DNA from 2 places in the Streptomyces sp. NBC_00203 genome. Region 2 is predicted to be linked to the other one. Evidence: riboswitches for the same ligand, from Rfam matches in the RefSeq annotation. Region 2 holds a riboswitch; the other holds the start of a gene.
What was found. Region 2 has a riboswitch for cyclic di-AMP ahead of OG975_RS22780 (M23 family metallopeptidase). Riboswitches for the same ligand answer to the same signal wherever they lie in the genome.
Positions count from the first base shown of each region.

Region 1 (7,739 bases), 4.4 Mb from region 2:
ACCAGGCCGCGGTCGAGGTTCTCCACGACGCGGCGCGTGGAGGCTTCGGCGCCCTGAGACGGGGTGGCGACGAGGCCGGCCAACAGCGTGGCGGCGGCGATCGCTCCGAGTCTTCGAGGTCTCACGATGTCAGTGCTCCTTGCTCTTGATCAGTGAAGCGAGCCGGTCGGCCACCTTGCGATGGCCCTGGGCATTCGGGTGGACGGTCCCGTTGAAGTCCCCGTCATCCGGGGAGATCCAGCCGGTGGTGTCGACGAACTCGACGTGCGGGTTGGCGAGTTCACTGACGACGGCGGCGATGTCGTCGGCGTGCGCGCCGTTGAAGGGGCGCAGCGCGAGCACGCGGGCGTGCGGGGCGGCCGACCGCAGCCGGTCCAGGTACGCCCGGTAGGCGGCCCGGAACTCCTCCGTGCCGTACGCCGCGTCGTTCGTTCCCTGGTTCACGACGATCACATCGGCGCGGCGGTCCGAATCCGCCCTGGAATCCGCGTAGTTCCAGGCGTACGCGTCCCCGGCGGCCGGGACTCCCCCGTTGCCGGTCTGGAGGACGCCCTGTCTGCCGAAGCCGACCTGGGTGAGGGAGCCGTGCAGGTCGTCGGCGACCAGGGTCGGATAGGCGGCCGTGCCGTCGGCGCAGTCGGAGGTGTTCACCTCGCACAGCGCCATGACGCCTTGGGTGATGGAGTCGCCGTAGAAAGGCCAACCTGGTCCCTGGCAGCGGGTGTTGGGGAAGCAGGCGCGCGCCCTCGTCCAGCCGTAACCCGGTGAGGACGACTCCCGTCTCCAGAGGCGGAGTCCAGCGGTCGGCCCGCGAGAAGACGTCCTTCACGGAGATCTCGGCGGTATGCGTCCCCCGGCCCGTCAGGGCGATGTCGAGGTCGTCCCGGTCGACGGCGTACAGCCGCTTCGGCCCACCGTCCACCGACACGTAGATCTGCGCCGGCACGGTGATCGACGAGACGTCGAAGAGGGCGTGCAGGGTACCGCCGGTGAAGCGTAAGCGGAGCCGCGAGCCGGAGTTGACGGTGGTCGCGGACGTCGCCGTCCTCCCCCAGTGCCCTTCGTAGGCAAGACGCCGGTCATCGGGGCGTACGACGTTCGAGGTGCCGGACACAGAGACGGGCGATGCGGACACCGGAGGAGTCAGCGCGCACAGCACACCGGCCGTCACCGCCCCGATCAGGAACGTACGTCTCATGACGGGATCCGATCGCCGATGAGCGCCAGGTTCTGGATCGCCGCGAGGGCCCACTGCGCCGAGGAGTTGGTGGAGATCCAGGGAATCTCCTCGGTGGTACGGAGCACGGCCGGGGTCTTGATGGTCACGCGCGACCAGTCGTTGGACGGGAAGTACGTGTCGGTGCCGGTGTAGAACTCGTTCCACGCGCGCTTGGCCAGCGTCGGATCGTCCTTGCGCCGCGCCGCGTAAGCCGTGATCCGGGAGTGCGCGGCGGGCAGCGCGGACTTCCAGGTCGAGCCGGTCAGCGCGGTCTTCTCGGCGTTCGTGGCGTTGTAGTACTGCGCGTAGTCCAGCCAGGCGGCGGCGAATTCGGGCTCGTCGTCGCCGAGCAGGGAGACGATCTCGCTGTTGGTCTCGACGAGTCCGAAGACGGCGGACAGATGCGAGACATTCACCGCCTTGTCCGTCGTGACCGCGAACTTACCGGTGCTTGCGTCGAGAAGACCGGCGCCGGTGAAGAAGCCGCCCGGCTGGGCGGCGATCGTCCGCAGGGAGTTCACCAGTTTCGTACGGGCCTTGTCCGCGTGCGGGCCGCGTCGCTCCCACTCGGTGAGCCAGGCCGCCGACAACCCGCCCCAGTCGGTGCCGAATCCGACGGACAGGGCGTGCCGGTCGCCGGGTGTGTAGCCGTCGGCACGGACCTTGCGCTGCGGGTCGACCGCCAGGAACGTCAGCTCCACGTCGACGAGTTCGCGCAGCAGGTCGCCGGTGCGCTCGTCGCCCGTGAGGAAGTAGTAGAAGCGGCGGTTGGCGGCCGTGGAGATACGGACCTGCTTGGCACTGTCCGCGTAGTGCTGCACCCCGTGCCGGGTGCCGAGCCCGGCCCACTTCCCCAGGTGGTACACGTCGACCTCACCGGTGTGCCGCGTCATGGCCTCCGCGAAGCGGAACACCTCGGCGGAGCCGGTGCGCAGGAAGTGGTACCAGAGCCACAGGTCGGTGCCCAGCTCGGAGTTGTCCCAAGCGAAGCCGCCGACGTCGTAGCGCCAGACGTGCCGGTCGTTGTCGTAGGTGTGCTGCACGTCGCCGTAGTCGAGGAAGCCGTACCAGCGGCGGTCCTCCCGCTGGTCGCGGTAGTAGGCGAAGAGGTCGTCGAGGTGGTCCTCGATGACCTCGCGGGCCGCGTTCGAGCGGTCGACCGGCGCCCAGTCGCCGAAGATCCCGGCGGAGTGCAGGCGTTCGGGGGTGGCGGTGAGCAGCGGCGGGGTGGCGACGGCAACGGCCTGCGCCGCGAGATCCGCCGCGCTCGGGGTCGACTCGTGGGCCCAGAAGGTCAGTTCACTGGTCCGGGCGATCCCGTACGGGGTCCCGAAGCCCGGCTCGTAGTCCTCGTACGTGATCTCCAGGCCCTCGGCCTGCTTCTCGTACGTGTCCTGGCCGAGGCCGTCGTGGTAGAAGCGCAGGTCGAGCGGTTGCGCCTCGGGCGAGTAGAGCCAGAGGGTGACCTCGGCCGTGTCCGTGGCGGCGCCCCTGATGTCGAGCTGCGTGGGGTGCCGTTGCCAGAAGTCCCGCAGCCCGAAGGAGAGTCCGCCGCTCGGGCCGCCGACATGGCCGAAGCCACCGGCCCGCCGTCCTGCCGCGGCCTGGATCCAGCCGTGTCCGTCCTTGGTGCGCTTGCGGATCACATAGCCGTCGGCCGTCGGCTGGGTGAGCGTGAAGTCGCCCCACCGCGGGATGTACGCGAGGCGGCTCGACACGCGGGTGTCCCAGGTCGAGGTGTCGGGCAGCTTCTCGCCGGCGATCTGCGCGGTGCGCACCGCCTCGCCGGGATCCCTGCGCAGTCCCGTGACGCCCTGGACCGCCTCGCTGAAGAGACCCCCGCCGGAGTCGGCGAGGCGGATGTGGCGGTCGTACGGCTGATCGTTCAGCGGCACGGAGAAGCGGACACCGAGGCCTCGCAGGAAGTCGCCGTCCGCCTTGCCCGGCTCCTGCTCGCCGTCCCAGACGAAGGAGTGCACCAGCCGGAAGGACTCGGCACCGGCGTGGAAGGAGAAACGCAGCACGAAGGGCAGCCAGCCCCGGCCGCCGCGCCGGTGCCTGCCCTCGACCCGGATGACGGCGCGGACCGGCCCGTCCTGCTCGACCTCGGTCTTCTCGATCCGGCCCGTGAAGTCCTCCGTCGCGACGCCGTCACGCAGCGAACCCTGGCGCAGGGCGACCAGCCGTCCGTCCCGGGCGATCTCGGCCGCGCCACGTCGGACACTGCGTACGACGGTGTCGGAGCCCTTCGCGCCGAAGGCCACCGTGATGACACCGGTCGACACCTCGATCCGGCCGCCGGAGCGGGTGACTCTCAGCTGCTGCGAGGGAGCCGCCGGGGTACCCGCGGAGAGTTTGTACGTCTCGGCCTTGGGCGCGCCCGGCGCGATGGCGTGCGCCGTCCACTTCACCGAGCCGTCGGGCCAGTGGCCGGTGACCCAGCTCTGCACGGGCACCTCGTCGCCGGAGGCGGTGGCCAGCCGGAACGTCTGGTCGGGCTGGTGGGTGCCACGGGACCAGGGCACACCCCAGACGGTGCCCGCGTGGGTGGCGGGCGCCGTGCCCTCCAGCCAGTGCAACTCGGTGTCGCCCCCGGCTGACGGCGCGGCGGCGGCACCGCGGGAGAGCGCCCAGGAGAACGGGGTGGTGGCGGCCGCGGCTGCGGCGCCCTTGATGACGGTGCGTCGGTCGACGCCGGGCACAGGGACCTCCGAAGGCATAGAAAGCGCTTGCGGAGATCACTGTGGGGCCACTGTCGCACGCCTGTCGATACCTCGTGCAGGCATGCCACAGGACCGCAATGTGCCGATCATGAATCGCTCACGAAAGACCAAAGGCCGGACCCCGGGGATCGTGGGGTCCGGCCTTTGGCTGCTGTCCTGCCTTGGGGAGCAGGGAGTCCTGCCGTGGGGAGCAGGGAGGCGTGCCCTGGAGGGCACGTGGTCTGCCTTGGGGGGCAGGGAGTCGTGCCCTGGAGGCACATGGTCCGCCTTGGGGGGCGGCAGGGGGGGAAGGCGTCAGCCGACGGCGACACCGTGCGAGCGCAGGTACGCGACCGGGTCCACGTCCGAGCCGTAGTTCGGGGTGGTGCGGATCTCGAAGTGCAGGTGCGGTCCGGTGACGTTGCCGGTCGCGCCCGAGAGGCCGATCTGCTGGCCCTCGGTCACGGTCTGGCCCGCCGAGACGGAGAGCGCGGACATGTGGGCGTACTGGGAGTACTGGCCGTCGGCGTGCTGGATGACGACCTGGTTGCCGTACGCGCCGCCCCAGCCGGCCGAGACGACGGTGCCCGCGGCGATGGCCTTGATCGTGGTGCCGGTCGGGACCACGAAGTCCACGCCGGTGTGGTAACCGCTGGACCACATGCTGCCCGCCACCTTGTAGCCGGTGCCGACGGTGGCGCCCTCGACCGGCAGGGTGTAGCCGGAACTGTTGCTGGTGGAGGCGGTGTTGGCGGCCGGGGTGGCCGTGGCGGTGTCCGCGGCCGACGTCGTCGTCTTGGCCGACGAAGGCGTCGTCTTGGCGGACGACCGGGTGGCGCTGCCGGACGCGGCCTTCTTGCCGATCGTCAGCTTCAGACCGGGGTGGATCAGCGACGGGTCGCTGCCGACGGCCGAGCGGTTGTCGGAGTAGAGCTTCTTCCAGCCGCCGCTGACGTTCTGCTCGTCGGCGATCTTGGAGAGGTAGTCGCCGGCCTTCACCGCGTAGGTCTTCGTCCCGGCCGCCTTCTTGGCGGCGGCGGGAGCGGCGGTGGCGGCCTTCTCGGGGGTCTTCGCGACGGTGGCCGTCGGGGTCGCGGCATGGGCGCCGGTGGCCCCCATCAGAGGCAGCGCGAGCGCGGCGCCGCCGGTTCCGGCCACGGCGATCGAGCGGGTGAAACGCTGGGACTTGGGGCGGCGGTGCTTACCCTTCGCGGGCATGACGAGTTCCTCTCCGGCGCCTGCGGGGTGAGCTGTCGGGTGCGGGCTGGAGATGCCCGGCCGTGCTGCTGCGCGGCTGTACCCCTAGCCGTTCCGGAGACCGGAACAGGCACGGAACCTGTGGGTCCCCCGCTCCTGCCGTGTACGGGTGAGTGTGCGGGTTCCGGGCGGCGGCAGGATTGGGCGTCCGTCCGGATTGGGGCCGAACGTAGGCGAGATGAGAGCGCGGCGACAACCATGTGCCTTTTCTGTACGTCCGCCCTTCTTGATCCACGCCGGAATTCCGGTCACCCTCCGTGGATCGACGATCTTCCCGGCCCCTCAACCCGCCCGGGAATTCGGGCATGTTGCGAAATAGGGGTCGCAACACATCGTCACGAATATGACGCTGCTCACGCACCTCGACCCACGATGCTTTATTCCAGGGCCAGTTGGAATGAAGCCGTTAATTCGGACAGAACAGTCACATGCGACGCAGCCGGATAACTGCCGCATCGAGATCCCCGCGCAGCCCCGTCCGCACCCCGTGATGCAGCAGCACCGCACCCCGGTGCACTTCGCCCGTTTCGCGGCACTCATACGCTTGTGTCGGGTCGAGCCCGCGAAGCCGCAGCGGGGCGACCGGCTCGCCGTACCGCTGGGCCTGGAGCCAGGCGAGGACGACGGTCTCGTCGCCGTGGACGTACTGCACCGCGCTCAGCCCGCCCTCCGGGGGCCGCAACCGGTAGAGGTCGCCGCGTTGGACGACGGGGCGGATCTCCTTGTAGAGATCCACCCAGCCCCGCGCCTCGACGAGCTCCTCCTCGCTCCACTCGGCCAGGTCTCCGCCGACGCCGAGCACCCCGGCCATGGCGCTCACAAAGCGGAAGCGCAGCGAGCTGACCCGCCCGTTGAGCTGCGTGTTCGGGCTGTCCGTGACCCAGGCGGCCATGATCCGGGCCGGGTGGATCTGACCGAAGCCGTGCTGGATGGCGAGCCGGTCGAGCGGGTCGGTGTTGTCGGAGGTCCACACCTGGTCCGTACGCGCCATGACGCCGAGGTCGATGCGGCCGCCACCGCCCGAGCACGACTCGAAGGCGACCTCGGGGTGCGCGGCCCGCAACCGGTCGAGAAGGGCGTACAGGGCGTCCACGTGCTCGACCCACAGCTTCTGCGGGTAGCGCTCGCCGGGCCAGCCGGCGTCCGTGAAGCAACGGTTGAAGTCCCACTTCACATAGTCGATCGGCGCACTGGAGAGCAGGCCGTCGAGCTGGCCCCACAGGTACTCCTGGACGTCCGGGCGGGCGAGGTTCAGTACGAGCTGATTGCGGTACTCCGTCCTGGTTCGCCCTGGCTGGAACTGCACCCAGTCCGGGTGGGCGCGATACAGCTCGCTGTCCGGATTGACCATCTCCGGCTCGACCCAGATACCGAACTGCATCCCGAGCCCGTGCACGTAGTCGCCGAGCGGCTTGAGCCCCGCCGGGAAGCGGTCCGGGTTGGGGGTCCAGTCGCCGAGCCCGGCGCGATCGCTGGTCCGCGTCCCGAACCAGCCGTCGTCGACCACGAACAGCTCGACCCCCATCGCCGCGGCCCGCCGCGCCAGCACCCCCTGCTGGTCCTCGGAGATGTCGAAGGTGGTGGCCTCCCAGGAGTTGAACAGCACCGGCCGGTCCTGGTCCGCGTCCGGGATGACGTACGCGCGCTGGTAGGCGTGCCAGGCCCGGCTCGCCCCGCCGAAGCCGCCGTCGCTCCGCAGTCCGGCGAAAACGGGGGTGGTGAACGACTCCCCCGGCTCCAGCCGCAGCAGCCCGGAATCGTCGTACCCGGCGCCGCCGGAGATCTGCACGCGCGCGTCGGGGAGCTGGGCCACGGCGATCCGCCACGAGCCGGACCAGCCGAGCGCGCACCCGTACACCTCGCCGCTCTCCTCGGTCGCCTCGCTGTCGAGGGCGACCCAGGGCAGGTGCTGGTGACCGGTGTGTCCGCGCCGGCTGCCGATGACCTTCTCACCGTAGGTGAGGGGGGCGCGCACGAGCCGGGACTCGGCCGCCCAGCGCCCGTGCAGCTGGGACAGCCGCCAGCCGTCGCGCTCGGGCAGTGTCCAGGTCGCGGAGTCGGCGCGCAGCAGCTCCAGGGCGGGACCCTGGTTGGCGAGGGTCACCCAGCGTTCGACGACATCGCCGCGCATCCGGTAGTGCAGGGTGACGCCGAGCCCGGCGTCCGAGAAGCGCAGCCGCAGCTCGTCGCCGTCCGCCTCGTGCTCCTCGAAGCGCCACTCGGTGCCGCGCCGCTCGTCCGTCCGCACGGAGAGGGCGGGGCGTACGAAGCGGGGGCCGCCCTCGACCGGGTACTCCTCGCGCCCGTCGAGCGGAGACTCGAAGGGCCAGTACTGCGGCGCGGGCAGGGCGGCGAACGCCTCGGCGTCGACGAGCGCGATCCGTGGGCCCCAGTGCAGATGCAGCAGCTCGTCGACGTCGGTGAGCTGTAGCGCGTAGCTGCTCGTCGGCCCCGAAAGAAGCCAGGTACGACCGTCCGTGCCGACCTCGATCATCAGTCCCCCACAGATTCAAACAGGTGCGATCAGGTCCCAACATCATCATGGGCTCGGCGCCCTGAAG
Region 1 is NZ_CP108126.1:9,456,202-9,463,940, reverse strand. It holds gene OG975_RS41890 (hypothetical protein) at 1-125, opposite strand, end outside; partial or broken gene OG975_RS41885 (GDSL-type esterase/lipase family protein) at 130-684, opposite strand; gene OG975_RS41880 (Tat pathway signal sequence domain protein) at 1,195-3,939, opposite strand; gene OG975_RS41875 (peptidoglycan DD-metalloendopeptidase family protein) at 4,237-5,139, opposite strand; cyclic di-AMP (ydaO/yuaA leader) riboswitch at 5,144-5,300, opposite strand; gene OG975_RS41870 (alpha-galactosidase) at 5,603-7,672, opposite strand.
Region 1: another riboswitch for cyclic di-AMP. It lies ahead of OG975_RS41875 (peptidoglycan DD-metalloendopeptidase family protein); the one in region 2 lies ahead of OG975_RS22780 (M23 family metallopeptidase).

Region 2 (7,739 bases):
GAGAAACAGGGGGAATGTCGATCTTGGCGAGCGCGGGCGGCAAGAAGTGGGTCAGGAGGCGGCCAGGATGTCCTCGCAGTCGCGCCACGCGTGCGCGCTGAGCAGCGGCCGGAAGCCGGTGAAGAGGTCCAGGAGGTCCGCGCCCCACTGCTTGCGCCATTCGGGGTTCTCGTCCACGAGGTCCAGCTCGTTGGCGGCGGTGAGTTCCGCGAAGTCGCGGCGCAGCGGGACGGCCGGTGTCGAGACGGTGCCCGTGAAGCGGTCGTGGAAGGCGCCGGAGGGGTCCGCGAGGGACGGGTAGGAGGCCGTGCGGTCGCAGCTCGCGTAGAAGTGGACCAGGGACTCGGCCTCGGGGCCGATGACGGCGGTGAGTTCGGCGCGGCGGTCGGTCGGCAGGAGGGCGGTGGCGAAGCCGTCGGTTCCGTAGAACGCGTGGCACAGGCCCGCGAGTTGGAGCGCGGGGCGGGCCTCCCAGCGGGCCAGCCGGTCCCGTACGCGCACCAGGTGTGCGAGCAGGGTGCCGCCCGGGTGCTCGATGTCCGCCGCGCCCAGCTCGCGCAGCAGGGCGATGGCTTTGGAGGACTGCGCCGTTGACTCCACTGACTGTTTCTCCCGCCGCGAGAAATCCGCCGGACCGTCGGACCGCCGGCCCTGTTCAACGATCCTTGACCGGGACATCGGATCGGTCAATGGGGGCACGGGATGGCGGACATGGCGGACACTCCGCACATGGCGGATGACGGGCTCGACCTCGACGCGATCGACGAGCTGTGCGCGGCGGCCACGCCCGGACCGTGGTTCGTGCGGAACCTGGACGACGACTACGCCATGAATCTCGTGGCGGTCAGCACGGTCGAGGACACCGGGCGGGGTGAGCGGTGGCCGGCGTTCGACCACGGTGAGATCGTCGCGGCGACGCTGGTGCAGCAGCCGCGTTACGTCGACTGCGCGGACGAACGCTGGGACGAGAACGCGGCGTTCATCGCGATGGCGAGGGACGCCGTGCCCCGGCTGGTGGCGGAGGTCAGGCGGCTTCGGCGGATGGCCGGTGAGGAGGGTGTCAGCCCGCCGTGAGCTCCGGCAGGGGCAGTGTGTGCTGGGTCTGGAGGACCTTGGCGCGCAGGTAGCGGACGTTGTGGGCCGTGGTGAAGACGCCCGTCGGAACGCGGTGGGAGACCGTGATGCCGAGGTCGCGCAGCTGGTCGGCCTTGTCGGGGTTGTTGGAGAGCAGGTCCAGGGAGTCGATGCCGAGGGCCTGGAGCATCTGCGCGGCGGCCGTGTAGTCGCGGCCGTCCTCGGGCAGGCCGAGGGCGGCGTTGGCGGCGTAGGTGTCGAGGCCCTGGTCCTGGAGGGCGTACGCGTCGAGCTTGTTGTAGAGGCCGATGCCGCGGCCCTCCTGGCGGAGGTACAGCAGTACGCCGCCCCGCTCCGCGATCTGCTCCACCGCCTCGCGCAGCTGCGGGCCGCAGTCGCAGCGGGCCGAGCCGAAGACATCGCCGGTCAGGCACTCGGAGTGCAGTCGCACCAGCGGGTTCGCGGCGGGCTTGCCGAGGACGACGGCGAGGTGTTCCTTCTCGTCGGCGAGACCGTGAAAGGTGACGAGGTCCGCGTCGACCGAGTAGCCGTCGCCGAAACGCAGGGGCACAGTGACGCGGGTGCGCACCGTGGCGGTGGGGAAATCGCGCATGTTGTCTCTCCGGTCCAGCGGGTGTGGTGCCAGTTGTGGTGCCAGTCTGGAGTAGTGCTTCAGTTTTGAAGCACTACCTCAGGGGAGAGACAGTACACGGTGCTTTAAACTTCAAGCAACGCTTTTGGTCGATTGGCTCCTGACGCCTGCCGGCCTCAGGAGGAACGTCGCCGCCACGGCAGATCTTCCCCGCAGGCCCCGGGATTCTCGCCCTGGATGCCCCGAGTGATGCTCGCGGAGATCTCCTCCAGCTGTCCGACCTGCTCCGGGGTCAGATGGTCGAAGAGTGCCGCCCGGACCTGCTCCACATGGCCGGGCGCCGCCCGCTCCAGGACGGTCATGCCCTCGTCCGTGAGCACCGCGACCTGGCCGCGCTTGTCGCTGGGGCAGCCCTCCCGGCGTACCAGGCCGTCGTTCGCCAGCCGGGTCACGCCGTACGTCAGCCGGCTGCGGGTGATCTTCAGGATCTCGGCGAGGTCGGTCATCCGCAGCCGCCGGTCCGGTGCCTCGGAGAGCATGGCCAGGATGGAGTAGTAAAGGTGCGGCATGCCGGTCTCCGCCTGGAGCTGCCGGTCGATCGTGTCCTCCAGGAGCGAGGAGGCGGCGATGAACGAGCGCCAGGCGCGTTGTTCGGCGGGCGAGAGCCAGCGGGTCGTCATGCCGCCAGTCTAGGTACTGTTTAAAAGTTGAACCACTAGGAGCCGAGAGCTCGGAGCTGGAGGGTGCGCCCCATGCCCCACCCCTACGTCCTGTTGTCCGCCGCCGTCTCCCTCGACGGCTTCCTGGACGACACCGGCCCCGAGCGGCTGCTGCTCTCGGGCGCCGCCGACTTCGACCGGGTCGACGAGGTACGGGCGTCCAGCGACGCGATCCTGGTCGGCGCGGGCACGCTTCGCTCGGACAATCCGCGACTCCTGGTCAACTCGGCCGAGCGGCGCGCGGCGCGGATCGCCTCCGGGCGGCCCGAGTACCCGCTGAAGGTCACCGTCAGCGGGTCCGGCGACCTCGACCCGGCGGCGCAGTTCTGGCACACGGGCGGCGAGAAGGTCGTCTATACGACGGACGAGGGCGCGGGGAAGGCCTCCGGCCTCCTGTACGGCCTCGGCGTCGAGGTGGTGTCGACCGGACCCGAACTCGACTGGCGTGTATTGCTGGAACACCTTTATGACGTACGAGGTGTACGGCGCCTCATGGTCGAAGGGGGCGGGCGGGTGCACACCCAGCTGATGCGGGAGGGGCTCGCCGACGAGCTGCAGCTCGCCGTCGCACCGCTGTTCGTGGGGGAGGTGGACGCGCCGCGGCTGTTCGGGCCCGGGGTGTATCCCGCCGGGCGGATGCGGCTGGTGGAAACACGGCCCGTCGGGGATGTCGTCCTCATCCGGTACGTCCCCACGGCGCCCGGTGTCGGGGGGCTCGCCTCGGCCGCGGACCGGCACTGGTTGGGGCTCGCGTGTGAGCTGGCGGAGTTGTGTCCGCCTTCGGAGACCGCGTTCAGTGTGGGGGCGGTGGTCGTGGCCGCCGACGGGACCGAGCTGGCCCGGGGCCACTCCCGTGAGGGTGACGATTCCGTGGTCCACGCCGAGGAGGCGGCGCTCGCCAAGATCGACCCCGCCGACCCGCGTCTTGGCTCCGCCACGGTGTACAGCAGCCTGGAGCCGTGCGCCCGCCGTGCCTCCCGGCCCGCGCCGTGCGCCCGCCTGATTCTTGACGCGGGGGTACGGAGGGTTGTCACCGCCTGGCGCGAGCCCGACACGTTCGTTGCCGGCGCCGACGGTAACGCGCTGCTGGCAGCCGAGGGTGCCGACGTCGTCGTACTCCCGGAGTACGAGCAACGCGCGACCGCCCCCAACCACCACCTCCTGGGCTAGCCCCGGCGGTTTCCCCGCGCCCCTTAAGGGGCGCGGGGAACTGCGCGACAAGCCCCCACCGGCCCGCGGCCAAAGAACCCACCCTGGGGATGGGACGGGTAGGGGCGGCGGGGGCGAGAAACCGCTGGTGGGAAACGTGTGTGCTGGGGGTCCCGCGGATGGCGTACACTGGTTTCAACGACGCGGGGTGGAGCAGCTCGGTAGCTCGCTGGGCTCATAACCCAGAGGTCGCAGGTTCAAATCCTGTCCCCGCTACTGAAGGCCAAGGGCCGGAACTCGGATTCACGAGTTCCGGCCCTTGGTGTATGAGGACCCGCGTCCCACGTCCCCCGGTCGGTCCACACCGCTCGCCCCCACCCCCCACTCCATGAACCCTGAACGAGTGGGGCAGCAAGCAGACGAGCAGCGGACCGACAGCCCCGTCCCGCCGGACCCGGCCCGCCGCAGGATCTCGTACGCACGGGCCTTCGTCCGGACACTCCCCGCACTGCTCATCGCCGTCGGAGCCGTCTACGACTACGTCACCCCGTCGGACTTCACCGCGGCCCCCCTCTTCACGGCCGCTCCCCTCGTGGCCGCGCCTCTGTACTCGCCGCTCGGCACCGTCCTCACCGGCATCCTCACCATCGCCGCCGTCCTCGCGGTCCACCTCAAGCTCGACATCGTCCTGAACGTCGACTCGGTCACCGAAATGGCCACCGTGGCCACGGCCGCCGTCCTGGCCGTGCTCATCAACATCCTCGTCCGCCGCAGCGACGAACGGCTCGCCTCGGTCCGGGAGATCGCCGAGTCCATGCAGCGCGCGGTGCTGCCGGAGCCCGAGGAGCGGATCGGCGGACTGGAGGTCGCGGCGCGGTACGAGGCGGCGCAGGCGGACGCGTTCATCGGCGGCGACCTGTACGCGGTGCAGGACTCCCCGCACGGCGTACGGCTGGTGGTGGGCGACGTACGCGGGAAGGGGATGGGCGCGGTGGCCGCCGTGGCTGTGGTGATCGGGGCGTTCCGGGAGGCGGCCGAGCAGGAGGCGACGCTGGAGGAGGTCGCCTGCCGTCTTGAGCGGGCGCTGGCCCGCGAAGGGACCCGGCGGGACGGGCTGGACGCCTTCGAGGGGTTCACGACGGCCGTACTCGCGGAGATCCCGCACGGCGCGGACGTCGTACGGATCGTCAACCGCGGCCATCCCCCGCCGCTGCTCCTGCACGCGGACGGCACGCTCGTCGCGCTCGCCACCGAGGATCCCGCGCTGCCGCTCGGCATGGGCGAGTTGGGCACCTGGCCCGACCGGGCGATGGCGGCCGGATTCCCGAGGGGAGCCACGTTGCTCCTCCACACCGACGGCCTGTCCGAGTCCCGCGACGACCGCGGGGAGTTCTACGATCCCGCCCCGCGTCTCGTCGGCCGCGCCTTCCCCGGGCCCGACGCCCTGCTGACCGCCCTCGCCGAGGAGGTCCGCCGGCACACGGGCGGCGCCCTGACGGACGACATGGCGCTGCTCGCCGTACGGCGTCCCGGGGAGGCCACTGAGGGGCTTTCTTGATCGTTGTCACGAGGGGTGATCGGGCAGTGCCCCTCCGCATAACAACTGACACACCGTCAACTGAATCGACGTTTATGGAACGTGGTCAACTCGCCCGGTTTACGCCGGTGGTGACCCCAAAGTCCTGGCCAAAAGCGTTAACGATCAGTCCGAACAGCTTGGAATCCGGTACCCGGGTCTATTAACGTTCGATAACGCAGCGCGGTCGTCCCAGCCGTCACAAGAGATGGCTCCGTGCGCACGCGCCGAATCCCGCAAGGGAACCGGGGAACCACCAACTTGGGGTGAATCGAGCGTATTCCGTCGTGGGAACACGACAGGTATACGCGCGTAGGAGACCTTCCTGCTCCGAACCCGTCAGCTAACCCGGTAGGCGAGAAGGAAGGAAAGGAGTGCGCCCACGTGGCGTCCAACCGGCCTGCCCAGCCAACCTCGTTCGCGCCGAACGACACACAGCCCTTCGGCTACGCCTACGGCAACGACGAGGGGCCTTGGGAGGAGTGGAACCCCACTGAGGATTCCGTCCGTCCCGTTCGCGGCCGGCACCGCGTCAGCAAGCAGCGCGGTGGGGGACTCGCCCGCAGCTCCACGGTTCTCGGCGTCGGCGTCATAGCCGCAGTGGGTGCGGGTGGCATGGCCACCGCCGCGCCCGGCAAGCCGCCGGTTTCGATCTCGCTGCCCGACCTGTCGTCGGTCACCGAATCGGCCAAGGCCCTGATATCCGACGGCGGTTCCGCTACGCCCAAGGGCTCTTCCACCCCGCTCACCAGCGCCGGCCTGACCAGCACCGACACCGCGCAGGGCAGCACCGACGCGGGTGAGGCGCTGCGCGCCCGCATCATCCAGCAGGCCGAGTCGCAGCAGGACCAGGTCGACAGCGCGGCCCAGCAGGCCGCCGAGGCCGCCGCCGCGAAGCAGGCCGTCGCGCTCGCCGCCAAGCAGCAGGACGACGCCGAGGCCAAGGCCGCCGCCGCCAAGAAGAAGGCGGACGAGGCAGCCAAGCAGGCCGCCGAGGCCAAGCGTCTCGCCGAGCTCGCCAAGAGCTACTCGCTGCCCACCTCCTCGTACACGCTGACCGGGCGCTTCGGTGACGCCGGCTCCATGTGGTCCTCCGGCTACCACACGGGCCTCGACTTCGCCGCGCCCACCGGCACGCTGATCAAGGCGATCCACAGCGGCACCGTCACCGAGGCGGGCTGGGCGGGCGCGTACGGCTACCGCACGATCCTCACCCTCGACGACGGTACGGAGCTGTGGTTCTGCCACCAGTCGTCGATCAGCGTCAGCGTGGGGCAGAAGGTCGCCACGGGTGACGTCATCGGGCGGGTGGGCGCGACGGGCAATGTCACCGGGCCGCACCTGCACCTGGAGGTCCACCCCGACGGCGCCGCCACCGCGATCGACCCGATGACGTGGCTGCGCAGCAAGGGGCTCAATCCCTGAGGCCGGTTCCGGTTCCGGTTCCTTTTGAGGCCGGCTTCTCTTGAGGCCGGCTTCTTCTGAGGCCGGCTTCTTCTGAGACCAGCTCCTCTTGAGGTCGGCATCTCCTGGGGTCGGCTTCTTTTGAGGCCGGCGTGGTTTCTTCCTGGTCCCCGGCGGTCCTGACGACAACCCCCCGACGTCAGGGCTGCCGGTCCGGTCTGTGTGGAATACAGCCATCCGGTGCGGGCGTTGAAGCTGATCATGACTTCTCTCCGCAAGCTTGGCTCGTCCGACCTCGAGGTCTTCCCGCTCTCCCTCGGCGGCAACGTCTTCGGCTGGACCGCCGACGAGGCGCAGTCCTTCGCCGTGCTCGACGCGTACGCGGCCGCCGGCGGCAACTTCCTCGACACCGCCGACTCGTACTCGTCATGGGGCGAGGGCAACAAGGGCGGCGAGTCCGAGACCATCATCGGCAAGTGGCTCAAGGCGCGCGGGAACCGCTCCGACGTCGTGGTCGCCACCAAGGTCAGCCAGCACCCCGAGTTCCCGGGGCTGTCCGGCGCCAATATCAAGGCCGCGGCCGAGGCGTCCCTGCGCCGCCTGGACACCGACCACATCGACCTCTACTACACGCACTTCGACCAGCCGGAGGTGCTGGTCGAGGAGATCATCGGTGCGCTCGACGAACTTGTGAAGGCCGGCAAGGTGCGCCACATCGCCGCCTCCAACATCTCGCCCGAGCGGCTCCAGGAGTCCCTGGAGTTCTCCGACCGTGAGGGCCTCGCGCGGTACGTCGCCCTCCAGCCGCACTACAACCTCGTCTCGCGCGACACCTACGAGGGCTCGCTCCAGGGGGTTGCCTCCCGCACCGGCCTTGCCGCCGTCCCGTACTTCGCGCTCGCCTCCGGCTTCCTCACCGGCAAGTACCGCCCGGGCGCGACGGTCGACTCGCCTCGCTCCGCGGGCGCGGGCCGCCACCTCGACTCCGAGCGCGGTGTCCGGGTCCTGGCCGCCCTCGACGAGGTCGCCCAGGCCCACGAGGTTCCGGTGGCCACGGTCGCCCTGGCGTGGCTGGCCGCTCAGCCGACGGTCGCGGCGCCGATTGCTTCGGCTCGGACGGTGGAGCAGCTGCCGGCGCTGCTGGGGGTGGCGGACCTGGTCCTGACGGACGGCGACCTCGGGAAGCTGACGGAGGCCTCGGCGTAGCGGCTGCCGGGTTTCTTCG
Region 2 is NZ_CP108126.1:5,080,368-5,088,106, reverse strand. It holds gene OG975_RS22815 (DUF6817 domain-containing protein) at 52-600, opposite strand; gene OG975_RS22810 (hypothetical protein) at 730-1,074, shown strand; gene ribA (GTP cyclohydrolase II) at 1,061-1,687, opposite strand; gene OG975_RS22800 (MarR family winged helix-turn-helix transcriptional regulator) at 1,843-2,346, opposite strand; gene OG975_RS22795 (dihydrofolate reductase family protein) at 2,419-3,555, shown strand; tRNA gene OG975_RS22790 (tRNA-Met) at 3,737-3,810, shown strand; gene OG975_RS22785 (PP2C family protein-serine/threonine phosphatase) at 3,923-5,092, shown strand; cyclic di-AMP (ydaO/yuaA leader) riboswitch at 5,326-5,483, shown strand; gene OG975_RS22780 (M23 family metallopeptidase) at 5,495-6,535, shown strand; gene OG975_RS22775 (aldo/keto reductase) at 6,776-7,720, shown strand.